2 regions of the Rhizobium grahamii genome follow, and region 2 is predicted to be linked to the other one. Evidence: riboswitches for the same ligand, from Rfam matches in the RefSeq annotation. Region 2 holds a riboswitch; the other holds the start of a gene.
The links. A riboswitch is a leader RNA that binds a small molecule or an ion and turns the genes downstream of it on or off. The one in region 2 is predicted to bind thiamine pyrophosphate.
Positions count from the first base shown of each region.

Region 1: another riboswitch for thiamine pyrophosphate. It lies ahead of thiM (hydroxyethylthiazole kinase); the one in region 2 lies ahead of thiB (thiamine ABC transporter substrate binding subunit).

Region 1 covers NZ_CP043499.1:200,494-208,011, forward strand. The annotation lists gene FZ934_RS19825 (3-oxoacyl-ACP reductase) at 1-614, opposite strand, end outside; gene thiD (bifunctional hydroxymethylpyrimidine kinase/phosphomethylpyrimidine kinase) at 611-1,432, opposite strand; gene thiE (thiamine phosphate synthase) at 1,429-2,064, opposite strand; gene thiM (hydroxyethylthiazole kinase) at 2,061-2,864, opposite strand; TPP riboswitch at 2,913-3,009, opposite strand; gene FZ934_RS19845 (Lrp/AsnC family transcriptional regulator) at 3,069-3,539, opposite strand; gene putA (trifunctional transcriptional regulator/proline dehydrogenase/L-glutamate gamma-semialdehyde dehydrogenase) at 3,661-7,368, shown strand; gene tehA (dicarboxylate transporter/tellurite-resistance protein TehA) at 7,428-7,518, opposite strand, start outside.
Region 2 covers NZ_CP043498.1:3,257,603-3,265,120, forward strand. The annotation lists gene FZ934_RS15725 (ABC transporter ATP-binding protein/permease) at 1-97, shown strand, start outside; gene FZ934_RS15730 (ABC-F family ATP-binding cassette domain-containing protein) at 123-1,946, opposite strand; gene FZ934_RS15735 (thiamine diphosphokinase) at 1,950-2,600, opposite strand; gene FZ934_RS15740 (MarR family winged helix-turn-helix transcriptional regulator) at 2,648-3,181, opposite strand; gene FZ934_RS15745 (MDR family MFS transporter) at 3,304-4,839, shown strand; TPP riboswitch at 4,896-5,009, shown strand; gene thiB (thiamine ABC transporter substrate binding subunit) at 5,055-6,083, shown strand; gene thiP (thiamine/thiamine pyrophosphate ABC transporter permease ThiP) at 6,083-7,518, shown strand, end outside.

The DNA of each region.
Region 1 (7,518 bases), on a different replicon from region 2:
GCATCGGGTGTCGCGCTGCTTGCCTGCGTGGTCCGCAGCAGACCGCCCGAGACCATGTTGACGGTGATGCCGAGCGGTCCAAGTTCGGCTGCAGCTGTGCGTGTCAGTGACAGAAGCGCACCCTTGGCAGCCGTATAGTCGTGATAGGGGACAACCGGGTTCTGGAAGAGGTTGGTGCCGATCGTGATGATGCGCCCGAAACGGGCCGCGGCCATCGCCGGGCGGGCGGACTGGATCAGGTTCAATGCTCCCTTCACGGCCGTGTCGAGCTGCGCCGTCATCGCCTCCCAGGAAAGCTGATCGAGCTTCGGGCGCTGATCGCCATTGAAGCTGAAATCGGTGAGGGCGTTGTGCACAAGTGTGGTCGGTGCGCCCAGGGTGTTCGTGACGTCAGACACCATGCGTCTGACGGCTTCGGAATCGCGAATATCGGCATGAAACGCCTTGGCCCTGTCACCGAGGCTTTCAGCCAGCGTTTCTGCTTCGCCGCGGCTATTGCGATAGTTGATCGCAACCTTCGCCCCTTCCCGGGCAAAGGCCGTGGCGATGGCCGCACCGAGACCGCGGGCGCCACCGGTGACGATGACCGTCTGTTCGCTGAGCGCTAGTGTCATTTCGAGTGTCCTTCTGTGAGCTTCCAAAGTTCATGAAAATGCTGGACGGGCCCATGTCCCGTTCCGACGTCGAGCGTATCGGCCTCAGCGACGGCTGCGGCCAGATAGGCCTTGGCTGTGCCGATCGCTTCGGGCAGGGCCTTGCCCTTCGCGAGTTCCGCGGCCAGCGCACTCGAGAGCGTGCAGCCGGTGCCATGGGTGTTCGCCGTTGGTACGCGGGCGGCTTCAAACCAGCGAAGCCCATCGGCGGTCGCCAGGACATCCGGACTGTCGGGGCCGGCAAGGTGGCCGCCCTTGACGAGCACGGCTTGAGGTCCGAGCGCGCGCAGCCTTTGTGCGTGGTCGGCCATCTCCGCGCGATTTTCCGCCGGGCGCAGATGAAGCAGTGCCGCAGCCTCTGGGAGGTTGGGTGTCAGCAGCGTGGCGAGCGGCAGCAGCCGGCGCGTCAGAACATCGACAGCCTCGGGATCGAGAAGATTGGCGCCGCCCTTTGCGACCATTACCGGGTCGAGCACGATTGGGATGTCGCGATGGGATTGCAGCACCTCGGCGACGGCATCGGCAATTTCGGCATTGGCGATCATGCCGATCTTGACGGCATTCACCCTCACATCTGCGAAAACCGCCCGGATCTGGTCGGCGACAAAGGCCGCCGGCACGAGATGCACACCGGAAACGCCCTGCGTGTTTTGCGCGGTGAGCGCCGTGAGTGCCGCCATGCCATAGACGCCGCGGGCCGCGAAAGCCTTGAGATCGGCTTGTATGCCTGCGCCCCCGGAAGGGTCGGAGCCGGCGATGGATAAGACGTTGCGGATCATCTCCGTGCCTTTCGAATAATATCGGCAATATCGCGGGCGGCGGCTTCCGGATCGCTCGTGCCGCAAATCGCGGAGACAACGGCCAGCCCGCCGGCACCGGCAGCGAAGACATCGCGGACATGCGTGGCCTTGAGGCCGCCGATCGCGACTGAAGGGACCGGGCAGACATCGACGAGCCGCGCGAGGCCGTCAAAGCCGATCGGTTGCTTGTGATCGGGTTTGGTGGCGGTCGCAAACACCGGTCCGATCCCGGCGTAATCGACGATGTCAGGATTCACAGCCGCTGCCAGCGCTTCGGTCTCGACCGAAAGGCCAAGGATCATATCGGGGCCGATGCGCTCGCGCGCAGCCAGCGCACCGAGATCGTCCTGGCCGATGTGGAGGCCATCGGCGCCGATGGCGATCGCCGCGTCGACGTCGTCGTTGACGATGAGTGCTGCGCCCGTGCCTGACAGCACGGCTTTCAATGCCAGGCCGGTCTCGATCATCCGCGCCGTGTCGGCATGCTTGTCGCGCAGCTGCACGATCGTCGCACCGCCTGCAACCGCCGCACGGGCCGTCTCGACCATGCCGATACCGGCACAGAGATCGGGATCAAGGACAAGGTACAGCGAGAGGTCGAACTGTTTCATGCTTGGCGGACCCTTGCGTGTCTGTCGAGGAATGCGCCGTCGATGCGCGCGAGGCTGTCGAGGAAGCGCACTGAGAACGAGCCCGGACCTTCTGCCTCGGTTGCAGCCGCCTCGCCGGCGACAGCAAACACCGCAAGCGCCGCGATCGTTGCTTCGAAGGGCGCATCGGGGTTGATGGCCGCAAACGCGCCGACCAGGCAGGTCAGGGAGCAACCCAGTGCCGTCACTTGAGGCATCCATGGCGAGCCACCATCGATGCGAACCGCCCTGGTCCCGTCGGTGACGAAATCCGTGGCGCCAGTAACGGCAACGACGGCTCGGTGCGTCTCTGCCAGGAGCCGCGCGGACGCTTCGGCCTGCTCGACGGGATCGCGGCTGTCGACACCCTGACCCCTGCTCGCGCCACCGGCGAGCGCGATGATCTCGGAGGCATTGCCGCGGATCACTGTGGGCTGAAGCTCGAGTAGTGACGCCACCGCTTCCCGCCGGAAAGCCGTGGCGTAATGGGCGACGGGATCGAGCACCCAGGGTTTATGATTGTCCCTTGCGGCGGTGGCAGCGGCACGCATGCCCCGCATCCATCCGGCGGACAGCGTTCCGATATTGATCGTCAGCGCGCCGGCAATGGCGGCGAACTCGCCCGCTTCCTCTTTGGCATGCACCATGGCAGGCGAAGCGCCGGTCGCCAGCAGCACGTTGGCTGCAATGTTCATCGCGACGAAATTGGTGATGCAGTGCACGAGCGGCGGCTGCGCGCGCAAGGCTTCAAGCAGTTTGCCTGGTGATGTCTGGTCTTGCATATTGCCCCTTTCAGCGGGGCGAGACGCGAGGGACGACACGCAAAGCGCGGGAAGTCCCGAGCGACTCCCTCCGCCAGCATTATCTGGTTCAGGTTCAAAGGGTACTTCTCAGCCCGCCTTCCGGCGTGCGCCCCTGTCTCTCATCGTGAATGTTTTCGCAGAGAAGGCTGGCCTTGTCATCTCAAAAATGACGGCTGCGACGGCTCAGAGACCGTTCTCCTTGATCGCCTCCATCGCCACGAAGGTCGACGTATTGGCCACGAAAGGCAGGCTGGAAATCTTCTCTCCAAGCACCTGGCGATAGTTGGCAATATCGGAGGTCCTGATTTTCAGAAGATAATCAAAGGCGCCTGCGATCATGTGGCATTCCTCGACCTCCTGCAGCTTCCGAACTGCTACGTTGAAGGCGTTCAACGCGTTCTCACGCGTATCCGACAGCTTGACCTCGGTGAAGGCGACGTGATTCTTGCCGAGTTTGTTGACGTCCACGATCGCGCGAAAGCCAAGGATATAGCCGTCTTCGATCAAACGTCGTAATCTGACCTGGCATGGCGTGTTGGAAAGACCGACGCGTTTCGCCAGGTCGGTAACGGACATCCGGCCATCGGACAGCAGGGCTTCGATAATCCTGTGGTCGAACTGGTCGATTTCTCTACTGTGGCTGGTTGTATTCACGTGAATTGCCCTCAAATTCCGCCAATCAATGGCGAATTATATTCAACAGGCATTCAAATCAAGTGAAATTGACTTCTCAAACCCTGTTAGCTTCAGGCCCTACGCGGATCAGGAGAAACATATGACGATCGTCGACGGCGCAGCGGCGCCCGGTGCCCCCACAGAGCAGGCTCACAACGCTGAAAATCCGTTCAGCGCATTTGCACCTACGATCCGCGAACAGAGCGATTTGCGTCGCGCAATCACGGCGGCTTACCGTACGCCTGAAACCGTATGCGTTCCACGCCTGGTCGAGGCTGCCGCACTTCCCGAGAAGGTCAGCAAGGCTGCTGCAGCAACGGCGCGCAAGCTGATCGAAGCGTTGCGTGCCAAGCACAAGGGCACGGGTGTAGAGGGACTGGTCCACGAATACTCGCTCTCCAGCCAGGAGGGGGTGGCGCTGATGTGTCTGGCCGAGGCGCTTTTGCGTATTCCGGATACGGCCACGCGCGACGCGCTTATCCGCGACAAGATTTCCGAAGGTGACTGGAAGGCGCATATTGGCGGCGGCAGGTCTCTCTTCGTCAACGCCGCAACCTGGGGTCTTGTCGTGACCGGCAAGCTCACGTCGACCGTCAATGATCGCAGCCTTTCGGCGGCGCTTACCCGCTTGATCGCGCGTTGCGGCGAGCCGGTGATCCGGCGCGGCGTCGATATGGCCATGCGCATGATGGGAGAGCAGTTCGTCACCGGCGAAACCATCGATGAAGCGCTCCAGCGCGCGCGCCCGCTCGAACAGCGCGGTTTCCGCTATTCCTACGACATGCTCGGGGAGGCCGCGACCACGGCTGCTGATGCCGAGCGCTATTACAAGGACTATGAGGCGGCGATCCATGCCATCGGCAAGGCCTCCGACCGCAGAGGGATCTACGAGGGGCCGGGCATCTCGATCAAGCTCTCGGCCCTGCATCCGCGCTATGTCCGCGCGCAAGGCGCACGCGTCATGGGTGAGTTGCTGCCCAAGGTGAAGGCGCTGGCCCTGATCGCCAAGTCGTACGATATCGGCCTCAACATCGACGCCGAGGAAGCCGATCGCCTCGAGCTGTCGCTGGATATTCTCGAGTCCCTTTGCCTCGACGAGGATCTGGCTGGTTGGAACGGCATGGGCTTTGTCGTGCAGGCCTATGGCAAGCGCTGCCCGATGGTGCTTGATTACATCATCGACCTAGCCCGTCGTGCTGGGCGTCGTATCATGGTTCGTCTCGTCAAGGGTGCTTACTGGGACGCAGAAATCAAGCGTGCGCAGGTCGACGGTCTGGCTGACTTTCCGGTCTTCACCCGCAAGATCTACACCGATGTGTCCTACATCGCCTGCGCCAAGAAGCTGCTTGCTGCGACCGATGCGGTCTTCCCGCAGTTCGCCACCCACAATGCCCAGACGCTCGCGACGATCTATCAGATGGCGGGCTCGGATTATTACGTCGGCAAGTACGAGTTCCAATGCCTTCACGGCATGGGCGAGCCGCTCTACGACGAGGTCGTTGGCCGCCAGAACCTGAACCGTCCGTGCCGCATCTATGCGCCCGTCGGGACTCACGAGACGCTGCTGGCGTACCTCGTCCGGCGTCTATTGGAAAACGGTGCAAACTCCTCCTTCGTCAACCGCATCGCCGACCCCAATGTATCGATCGACGAGCTGGTTGCCGACCCGGTCGAGATTGTCGCGAAGATGCCTGTTGTCGGCCAGAAGCACGAAAAGATCGCGCTTTCCGCAGGCCTCTATGGCGCCCGCAAGAACTCCAGTGGTCTCGATCTCTCGAACGAGACGACACTGGACGAACTTACGGCTTCCCTCGAACGCAGCGCGGCGGCAAGCTGGACCGCATCGGTCGGTGCCGCAGCCGCAGGTCCTGCGCGTGAGGTTCGCAATCCGGCAGACGAGAGAGATATCGTCGGTTCCGTGCGGGAAGCGACTGCCGAGGAAGTCGCTGCAGCTGCAGCTCTTGCGCTGAAGGCGGCGCCATCATGGTCCGCAGTCGCACCCGTCGAACGGGCCAGTGCGCTGGAACGAGCCGCCGATCTCATGGAAGAGCGGATGGAGGTCCTCCTCGGCTTGATCATGCGTGAGGCAGGCAAGTCGGTTCAAAACGCAATCGCCGAAGTTCGCGAAGCCGTCGACTTTCTGCGCTACTACAGCGAGCAGGCCCGACGCACCCTCGGTCCTTCGCATGCATCGCTCGGCCCGGTCGTCTGCATCAGCCCCTGGAACTTCCCGCTGGCTATCTTCACCGGCCAGGTTGCCGCTGCTCTGGTTGCCGGCAACCCCGTGCTTGCAAAACCAGCGGAAGAAACACCGCTGATCGCTGCCGAGGCTGTCCGCATCTTGCATGAGGCAGGCATTCCGGCCGATGTACTGCAGCTGATCCCCGGTGACGGGCGCGCGGGCGCCATGCTTGTTGCTGCGCAGGAGACGGCAGCCGTGATGTTTACTGGCTCCACGGAGGTTGCCCGGATCATTCAGGCAGAGCTCGCAAAGCGGCTCTCCACCGATGGTAAGCCAATTCCGTTGATCGCCGAGACCGGCGGTCAGAACGCGATGATCGTTGACTCCTCGGCGCTTGCCGAACAGGTCGTCGGTGATGTCATCGCGTCCGCTTTCGACAGCGCCGGTCAGCGCTGCTCGGCTCTTCGCGTGTTGTGCCTGCAGGAAGATGTTGCCGACCGCACCCTAACGATGCTGAAGGGCGCGCTGCGTGAACTGAACATCGCAAATACCAATCGGCTTTCGGCCGATATCGGCCCTGTCATCACCGCAGAGGCCAAGGATATCATCGAGACGCATGTGAAGGCGATGCATGGCCTTGGTTGCCCCGTCGAACGCGTCGAGCTGCCGGCAGCGACCGACGTCGGAACTTTCGTCGCGCCGACGATCATCGAGCTCCGCCAGCTATCCGACTTGAAGCGGGAGGTCTTCGGGCCTGTGCTCCACGTCATCCGCTGGCGCCGACAGGATCTCGACCGGTTGATCGACGATATCAACGACACCGGTTACGGCTTGACCTTCGGTCTGCATACACGCCTCGATGAAACGATTGCTCACGTTACCTCGCGGGTGAAGGTCGGCAATGTTTACGTCAACCGCAACGTGATCGGAGCCGTTGTCGGCGTTCAGCCGTTCGGTGGTCGTGGATTGTCGGGTACCGGGCCGAAGGCCGGTGGTCCGCTTTATCTCGGCCGTCTGGTGAAGAATCCGCCAATTCCGCCGCAGTACAGCTCTGTCTATAGCGATCCGGGTCTCTCGGATTTCGCCAAGTGGCTCGACCAGAAGGGCCTGGCGGACGACGCCGAGATGGCGCGCAACCTGGGCAGCCAGTCGGCGCTTGGCCTGGAAAGCGAATTGCCGGGCCCAGTCGGCGAACGCAACCTCTATGCCTTGCATCCCCGTGGCACGATCTACTGCCTTCCTATCTCGGAGATCGGCTTGCGCCGGCAGATTTCGTCCGTCCTCGCAACCGGCAACAGCGCCGTCGTCGAATGCGATGACCGATTGCGCTCAAGCCTCGATGGCCTGCCGGCGACGGTGTCGAACAGGGTGGTCTTCAAGGATGCCGCCTCTGCCGGCGCAAGCTTCGCAGGCGTCTTGATCGAGGGCGAGGGCGCGCATCTGACAGCGATGCTGAACAAGATCGCGGCCATGCCCGGTCCATTGCTGCTGACGCAGTCGGCGTCGTCTGACGAGCTTGCACGCGATCCGGATGCCTATTGCCTCAACTGGCTGTTGGAAGAGGTGTCGACCTCGATCAACACCGCGGCGGCCGGCGGCAACGCAAGCCTGATGTCGATCGGCTGATCGAACGTAGATTATGGCCGCAACGCGTGCTCAAACGATCGCGTTGCGGCCATCGATGCTCAGGTCGGAGTAGGGGCAGGTCTCGGCAGGAGTTTGCCTTGGACCAGCAACAGCGCGGTTCCGATTGCTATAGCACCCACTACCACATTT
Region 2 (7,518 bases):
ATTCCATCCGCGGGTACTGCACCTCGAGGCCATCTCGGCGAAGTCTGAAGAGAAGATCATGGCGAAGGCCGCGAACGCACCGGCGCCGGCGCTCTAGGATTGCGGCCTAAGCGGCCGCCTTCCTAGCCTTCCAACTCTTCCCGGAGCATTTCAAGCTCCAGCCATTCCTCTTCCATCTTGGTGAGGCCGTTCCGGAATTTCTCCATTTCCGCAGCGAGGCGGGTAAAGGTATCCGGGTCCTTGGTGAAGAGGTTCGGGTCAGCCATCTTGGCTTCGCGCTTGGCGATCTCCGCTTCCAGCTTCGCCATTTCCTTCGGCAGGTTCTCCAGCGCAAACTTCTGTTTGAAGGAAAGCTTGCCCTTCGCCTTTGTCTGCTCGCCAGCCGGTTCGGCCTGCGCCTTGGGCTTCTCTGTCGCTTTCTCGGCCTTCCGGCGCTCTTCCGCCGCACCCTTGCGCTGTGCAAGCATGTCGGAGTAGCCGCCGGCATACTCGATCCATCGGCCGTCAGGCGCATCGGGAACCGCCGGCGCAATCGTTGACGTAACGGTCCGGTCGAGGAAGTCACGATCGTGGCTGACGAGAATGACGGTGCCAGGGAAGCCGGCAACGATTTCCTGCAGGAGGTCGAGCGTCTCGATATCGAGATCGTTCGTCGGTTCGTCGAGGATCAGCAAGTTCGACGGCCGCGCAAGAATGCGCGCCAGCATCAGGCGGGCGCGCTCGCCACCCGACAGGTTCTTGATCGGCGTGCGGGCCTGTTCGGGCTGAAACAGAAAGTCTTTCATGTAGCCCGTGACATGCCGCTGCTCGCCGTTGACGAGAAGATTGTCCCCGCGGCCATCCGTCAGATAGTGGGCAAGCGTATCCTCGAGATCGAGGTCCTCGCGCTTCTGATCGAGCGTCGCGATTTCGAGGTTCGTCCCGAGCTTCACAGTGCCGGTGTCCGGAGCAAGCTGCCCAGTCAGCATCTTCAGAAGCGTGGTCTTGCCCGCTCCATTCGGGCCGACGAGACCGATGCAATCGCCACGATGAACGCGGATCGAGAACGGCGAAACGATCGACCGATCGCCGTATGTCTTCGTGATCTTGTCCGCTTCGATAACGAGCTTGCCCGACTCCTGCGAATCCGAGGCCGTCGCCTGAACGGATCCCTGTGGCCCTTTGTGGCCTCGATACTCCGCGCGCATCGTCTGTAATTCGCCAAGGCGCCGCATGTTTCGCTTGCGCCGCGCCGTCACACCGTAGCGCAACCAGTGTTCTTCGCGCTCGATGGCCTTTCCGAGCTTGTGCTGCTCCAGCTCCTCTGCCTCGAGCACCTGATCCCGCCAGGCCTCGAAATGCGCGAAGCCTCGATCCAGCCGCCGGGACGTGCCGCGGTCCAGCCAGACGGTGGCATTCGATACCTTCTCAAGGAACCGCCGGTCGTGCGAAATCAGAACGAGTGCGCTCCGGCTCTTCTGAAGTTCGCCTTCAAGCCACTCGATGGTGGGCAGATCGAGGTGGTTGGTAGGCTCATCCAGCAGCAGAATGTCAGGCTCCGGCGCCAGAACGCGTGCCAGCGCAGCACGACGGGCTTCGCCGCCCGACAGGTTCTTCGGATCTTCTTCGCCGGTAAGGCCGAGATGCGACAGCAAATAAGTCACGCGATACGGATCGTCACCGGGCCCGAGGCCCGCCTCGGCATAGGCCTGGACGGTCTTGTAGCCGGCGAAGTCCGGAGCCTGCTCCAGATACCGGATCGTCGAAGCCGGATGCCGGAACACCTCGCCGGACTGCGCCTCGACCAGCCCTGCAGCGATCTTCAGCAAGGTGGACTTGCCCGAGCCGTTGCGGCCGACGAGGCAGATCCGGTCGCCCGGCTCCACCTGCAATCCGGCACCTGCCAGAAGCGGCGCACCGCCGAAGCTCAGGAAGATATCATCAAGTTTTAGAATGGGAGGCGCCAAAAATCAGACTCCGGAAAAATCGTAAGGGCGGGCAAGCACAATGGCGCGACCGCTTTGAAGCGTGAAATGCACCTTGCCTTCCGCAACATTCGAGATGGTACGTGAAGAACCGAAGGGCAAATGAAAATCCTTCAGCGGATAGCGTGCGTTCTCGATCGAGAGCCCGATGAGCTCGCTGAAGCCGGGAACCGAAAACAGGCTCGCCTTCGGCATGTCGAGTTCGATCGTGCCGGGAATGAGGGGCACGGCTTCCTCTGTTCCCGATGTGAGAAGGACGTCGAAACCTTCTTCCGCCAGCCGGACGGCATAAAGCAGATGCTGAAGCGCGTGATCGGAACGGTCGCCGGCCAGCGCCCCGACAAGGATCAGCCGACGCGCGCCGAGGCGGATCGCTTCTGAGACGGCGATTTCTCCATCCGTCGCAGCTTTTGCAGCAGGATAAGGCTGGCGGGGAACATGCTGGAAAGCATCGGTAAGGGCCGCCGGCGCCGAATCGAAATCGCCCACCCATAGCTCCGGCTCCAGGCCAAGAGCGATGGCATGCCGCATCCCGCCATCCGCAGCGATGACGCGCGTTCCGGCAACCGCCTCGATCAGACGATCAGTCAGTTGAATCTCGCCGCCGAGCAGGATGGTGAAGGTGGATTGGCTCATGGCGATTGCCATAGCGCAAAGCAGGGGTGAAGGGAAAGACCCGCCTGCTATGCGTCTTCGGTCATCTCGCGCATCCGGGCCTCGAAGAGTTCCTCGAAGCCCGAGATGAACTTATCAAAGAGCTTGGCGAAAACGTCGATTTCCTCCTGCGGCCAATCCGCGACGATGTCGGAAACCAGCGTCATTTTCTGCGCCTTTATCTCCGCCATCAATTTCTGGCCGAGCGGCGTCATCACCACCACGATACGTCGCGCATCGGCCTGCGATGCCTTGCGCCTCAGAATATTGCGACCGACCATATCAGATACGACGCGGCTGGCACGCGACGGATCGATGCGCATCATCTCGGCAATGGTACCAACCGTGACCTCTCCCGAGTCCTGCGCGCGTCTCACCGCATCCAGAACATCCAGATGCGACAACTCCAGACCGGGCGCCACGCTTTGTATCGCAAGCCTTCCGATCAGCCTGCGACCCGTCATCAGCCGCATGCGGGTCATTGTCTGGCCGATATGCGTGACGCTGCCTTCGCTGTCCGCAGCGCTCTCGATGTCGGCGATTTCCTTCGCGGTTTTGTTCATGGGGCGATCATAACAGAAGGCAATATGGATGAGAATATGCCGTCGTCATAAATATGCCATTGACAATTATATGCTGATAGCACACAAATCCAACTCTCATCTAATCGGAAAATGGCACTCCCATGGATATGCATAGTGCGCCGGCACCCCTTGTGGCGGATCATCGCCGCAAGCTCATTCTCTTTCTTTTCCTGATGACAGCCTTGTTCATGGCGACGCTGGACAATCAGATTGTCGCGACAGCTCTACCGACGATCGTCGGTGAATTCGGACACCTTGAGCGCTTCAGCTGGATTGGCTCCGCCTACCTTCTCTCCGTCAGCGCGGTCATGCCGCTCTATGGAAAGCTCGGCGACCTGTTCGGCCGAAAATATGTGATGATGGCAGCGATCCTGATCTTCACTGTCGGCTCGGCCATCTGTGGTCTGGCGGTTTCGATGAATACCCTGATTGCCGCGCGTGTGCTGCAGGGGCTTGGTGGCGGCGGGATCATGGTATCGATCTTCGCCGTCAACGCAGACTTGTTCGAACCTCGCGAGCGGGCCAGATATCAGAGCTATTCGAGCCTGGTCCTCATGGCCTCCGGTGCCATCGGTCCCGTGCTTGGCGGAACAATGAGTGACCTCTTCGGCTGGCGCTCCATCTTTCTCGTCAACGTGCCGATCGGCATCTTTGTCCTCACAGGGCTTGCCTTCATGCTTCCCTATCGCAAGCCTAACAGGCGCCCGAAGATCGACTATGCGGGCGCAGTACTGCTTGCCGTGGTGACGGCAAGTGTCGTGCTTGCGGCTGATGGGGCGCAACTTTTCGATTCTCTGATCGCACCACAGAACCTTGCCATCATCTGCATTGGTGTCGCAGCCGCGATCGCCTGGGTCATGGTGGAGCGCCGCGCCGTTGAGCCGATTATCCCGCTCTCCCTGTTCAGCAACTCGACGTTCAGCCTGCTGCTGACCATGTCGATCATGAGCGGCGCCATCGGCATCGGCATGGTGAACTATTTCGCGCTGTTCCTACAGACGACGACGGGCTTATCGCCCTCTGCCGCAGGCGGGTTTTTCATCCTGTTGACGGGCGGTATCGTCTGCGGCTCGCTGTCAGCCGGACGCATCATCTCCGCGACGGGACGGTACAAGCCGCTCGCCATAGCAAGCTTGAGCTGTAGCGCCGTGGCATTTGCCCTGATCTCCCAGGTTCACGCCGGTACCCCGCTTTACCTGATCGGCGCTCTGATGATGATGCATGGGATCGGCGTTGGCCTCGCCCAGCAGGTGCCGGTTATCGGCGTCCAGAATGCCACGCCTGCACGCGACGTCGGCGCTGCCACCGGATCGGTGACGTTGTCCCGCATGGGAGGCGCATCGATCGCCATCTCTATCTACGGCGCAATCGTCGGTTCGCAGCTTGGCGGATCGGGATCTATCATCCCGGGTGTCTCCAACATAGAGGAACTGACACCGAAGATGATGGCGGGCTTGCCGGATGCCGTGAAACAGGCTGTGGCGGATGCCTATTCGCACGCGTTTACGCCGCTGTTCATGACCTCCTGCGGCATCGCCCTCGTCGGCCTGATTGCGGCGCTGTTGCTGAAACCGGTGCAACTGCCGCGGCTCGTCAGCGGCACCCGTCCGGCGGCGGTCGCGGAAGCCAGCGAATAAGGAATAGGTGGCCGGCTTCACTCTTGCCAGATGCCGGCCGCGACGATACATCTCTTCTCGCTCTAACGGGGTGCCTTCGTTCATCGAACGGAGGCTGAGAGGCTTGCAAAAGCTAACCCGCGGAACCTGATCCGGCTAACACCGGCGGAGGGATTAGACGCGTGACATTTGCCACCGCCCTTTTCCCCTTCAACAACAGCAAGAGGAGAGGTGCGATGTTTGTTTCCAACTTTAAAGTTCTTCATGGGCTGGCTGCTCTCGTAGCTGCCGTTGCCGCGTTCTCGGCAACGAATGCCGGCGCAGCCGAGAAGTCTCTGACGATCTACACCTACGAAAGCTTCACATCGGAATGGGGTCCCGGCCCGAAGGTCAAGGCCGCTTTCGAGAAGACGTGCGAGTGCAGCGTCAATTTCGTCAGTGTCGCCGATGGTGTCGCGCTGCTGTCCCGCCTCAAGCTCGAGGGTGCGGGCACCAAGGCCGACGTCGTCCTTGGACTCGACACCAATCTTGTGGCGGAAGCAAAGGCAACCGGCCTGTTTGACGCAAGCGGCGTCGATACCGCTGGTCTGAGCGTACCGGGCGACTACAAGGACGATGTTTTCGTCCCCTACGACTACGGGCATTTTGCCGTCATCTACGACACGCAGACCATCAAGAATCCGCCGAAGAGCATGAAGGATCTCGTTGAGGGCGATCCGTCGCAGAAAATCGTCATCGAGGATCCGCGCACGTCGACCCCGGGTCTCGGCCTGCTGTTGTGGGTCAAGTCGATCTATGGCGACAAGACGCCGGAAGCCTGGGCCAAGCTGAAGAACCGCGTTCTTACTGTGACGCCAGGCTGGTCGGAAGCCTATGGGCTCTTCACGAAGGGCGAGGCACCGATGGTGCTCTCCTATACGACATCTCCCGCCTACCATATGGTCTCGGAAAACACAGACCGATACCAGGCCGCGGACTTTTCCGAAGGGCACTACATCCAGATCGAAGTCGCCGGCCTGCTGAAGAACGCACCGAACAAGGATCTTGCCCGAGATTTCCTCAAGTTCGTTTTGACGCCGGGCTTCCAGGATACCATCCCGACAAACAACTGGATGATGCCGGTTGCGGCAACGTCTCAGCCCCTGCCCGACGCCTTCAGCAAGCTCGTCAAGCCGAGCAAGACCTTCCTGATGAGTTCCGACGATGTCGCGGCGCATCGAAAGGCCTGGATCGATGAGTGGCTTGCGGCAATGAGCATGAATTGATGCTGCTGACCGCGGCACAGAGACGGTTTTCGATGATCGGCGGGGCCTTCGGTCTCGCCGCTATCGTTCTGTTCATTGCACTCGCGGTCTTCATGCTGCTGATGGCGAGCGGTATCCAGTCCCTCGCATCGGTTCTGGCTGATCCCTACATCGGAAGGGTCCTGCGCTTCACGCTGCTGCAGGCATTCCTTTCGACACTCCTCTCGGTCGTCTTCGCAATCCCGCTTGCCCAGGCGCTTGCGCGCCAACCCGACCTGCCCGGCCGCCAGTGGATCGTGCGGCTGATGGCATTGCCGATGGGCTTGCCCGTGCTGGTCGGCGCTTTGGGTCTCATCGGAATATGGGGACGGCAAGGTGCTCTGAATTCCCTGCTGCTGCGCCTCGGACTTGCCGAACCGATAAGCATCTACGGGCTTGCCGGGATCTTGCTCGCGCATGTCTTCTTCAATCTGCCGCTCGCCTGCCGGCTTATGCTGATGTCGCTGGAGCGCATACCCGGCGAATACTGGCTGGTGGGTGCTGGACTTGGCATGCGACCGAAGGATATTTTCCGTTTCGTCGAGTGGCCCGTACTGCGCTCGGTTATCCCAGGCGTCGCAGGGCTGATTTTCATGCTGTGCGCCACGAGTTTCACGCTGGTACTGGCGCTCGGTGGCGGGCCGGCGGCAACAACGATCGAGGTGGCCATCTACCAGTCACTGCGTTTCGATTTCGATCCCGGCAGGGCGGTTTCACTCTCGGTGCTGCAGATCGTGTTGACCGCAATCATTTTGGGCGGAATGGCGCTGTTGCGATCTGTCGATGACGAGGGAACAACCGTGGGAAAGACGGTGAAGCGACCGGACGGTACATCCCTTCCCGTACGTCTGCTGGATATCACTCTGCTCTTTATCGGCGTCGCATTCCTGCTGTTACCGCTGATCTCGATCGCCGTTGCCGGACTGCGTGCGAATTTGATCAAGCTTGTTCTGGAACCGATCTTCTGGCGATCCACCATCACCAGCGCGTTGATAGCGACATGTTCGGCCGTGCTTTCGTCGAGCATCGCAATGCTGCTCGTCCGGGCGAGACATACGGTAGCACTTGGAGGAAGCAGAAGCCTCGCCGACAGGGCTTTTTTCGGAGCGATGGGCTCAGCCTCGTCCTTCGTTATGCTGGTGCCGCCGATCGTGCTCGCAACCGGCTGGTTCATGGCTCTTCGATCCGTGGGCGACATCAACGCCTATGCCCCCATTCTCATCGCCGCGATCAACGCGCTGATGTCTCTCCCCTTCGTCATGCGCGTGCTGGAGCCAGCCTACGCGACACACCAGCAGCGAACCCAGCGCTTGAGCGCAAGCCTCGGTATCGAAGGGTTCTCTCGTCTTCGCTTTGTCGATTGGCCGGCGATGCGGCAGCCGTTGCTGACGGCTTTGTCATTCGCTGCGGCGCTGTC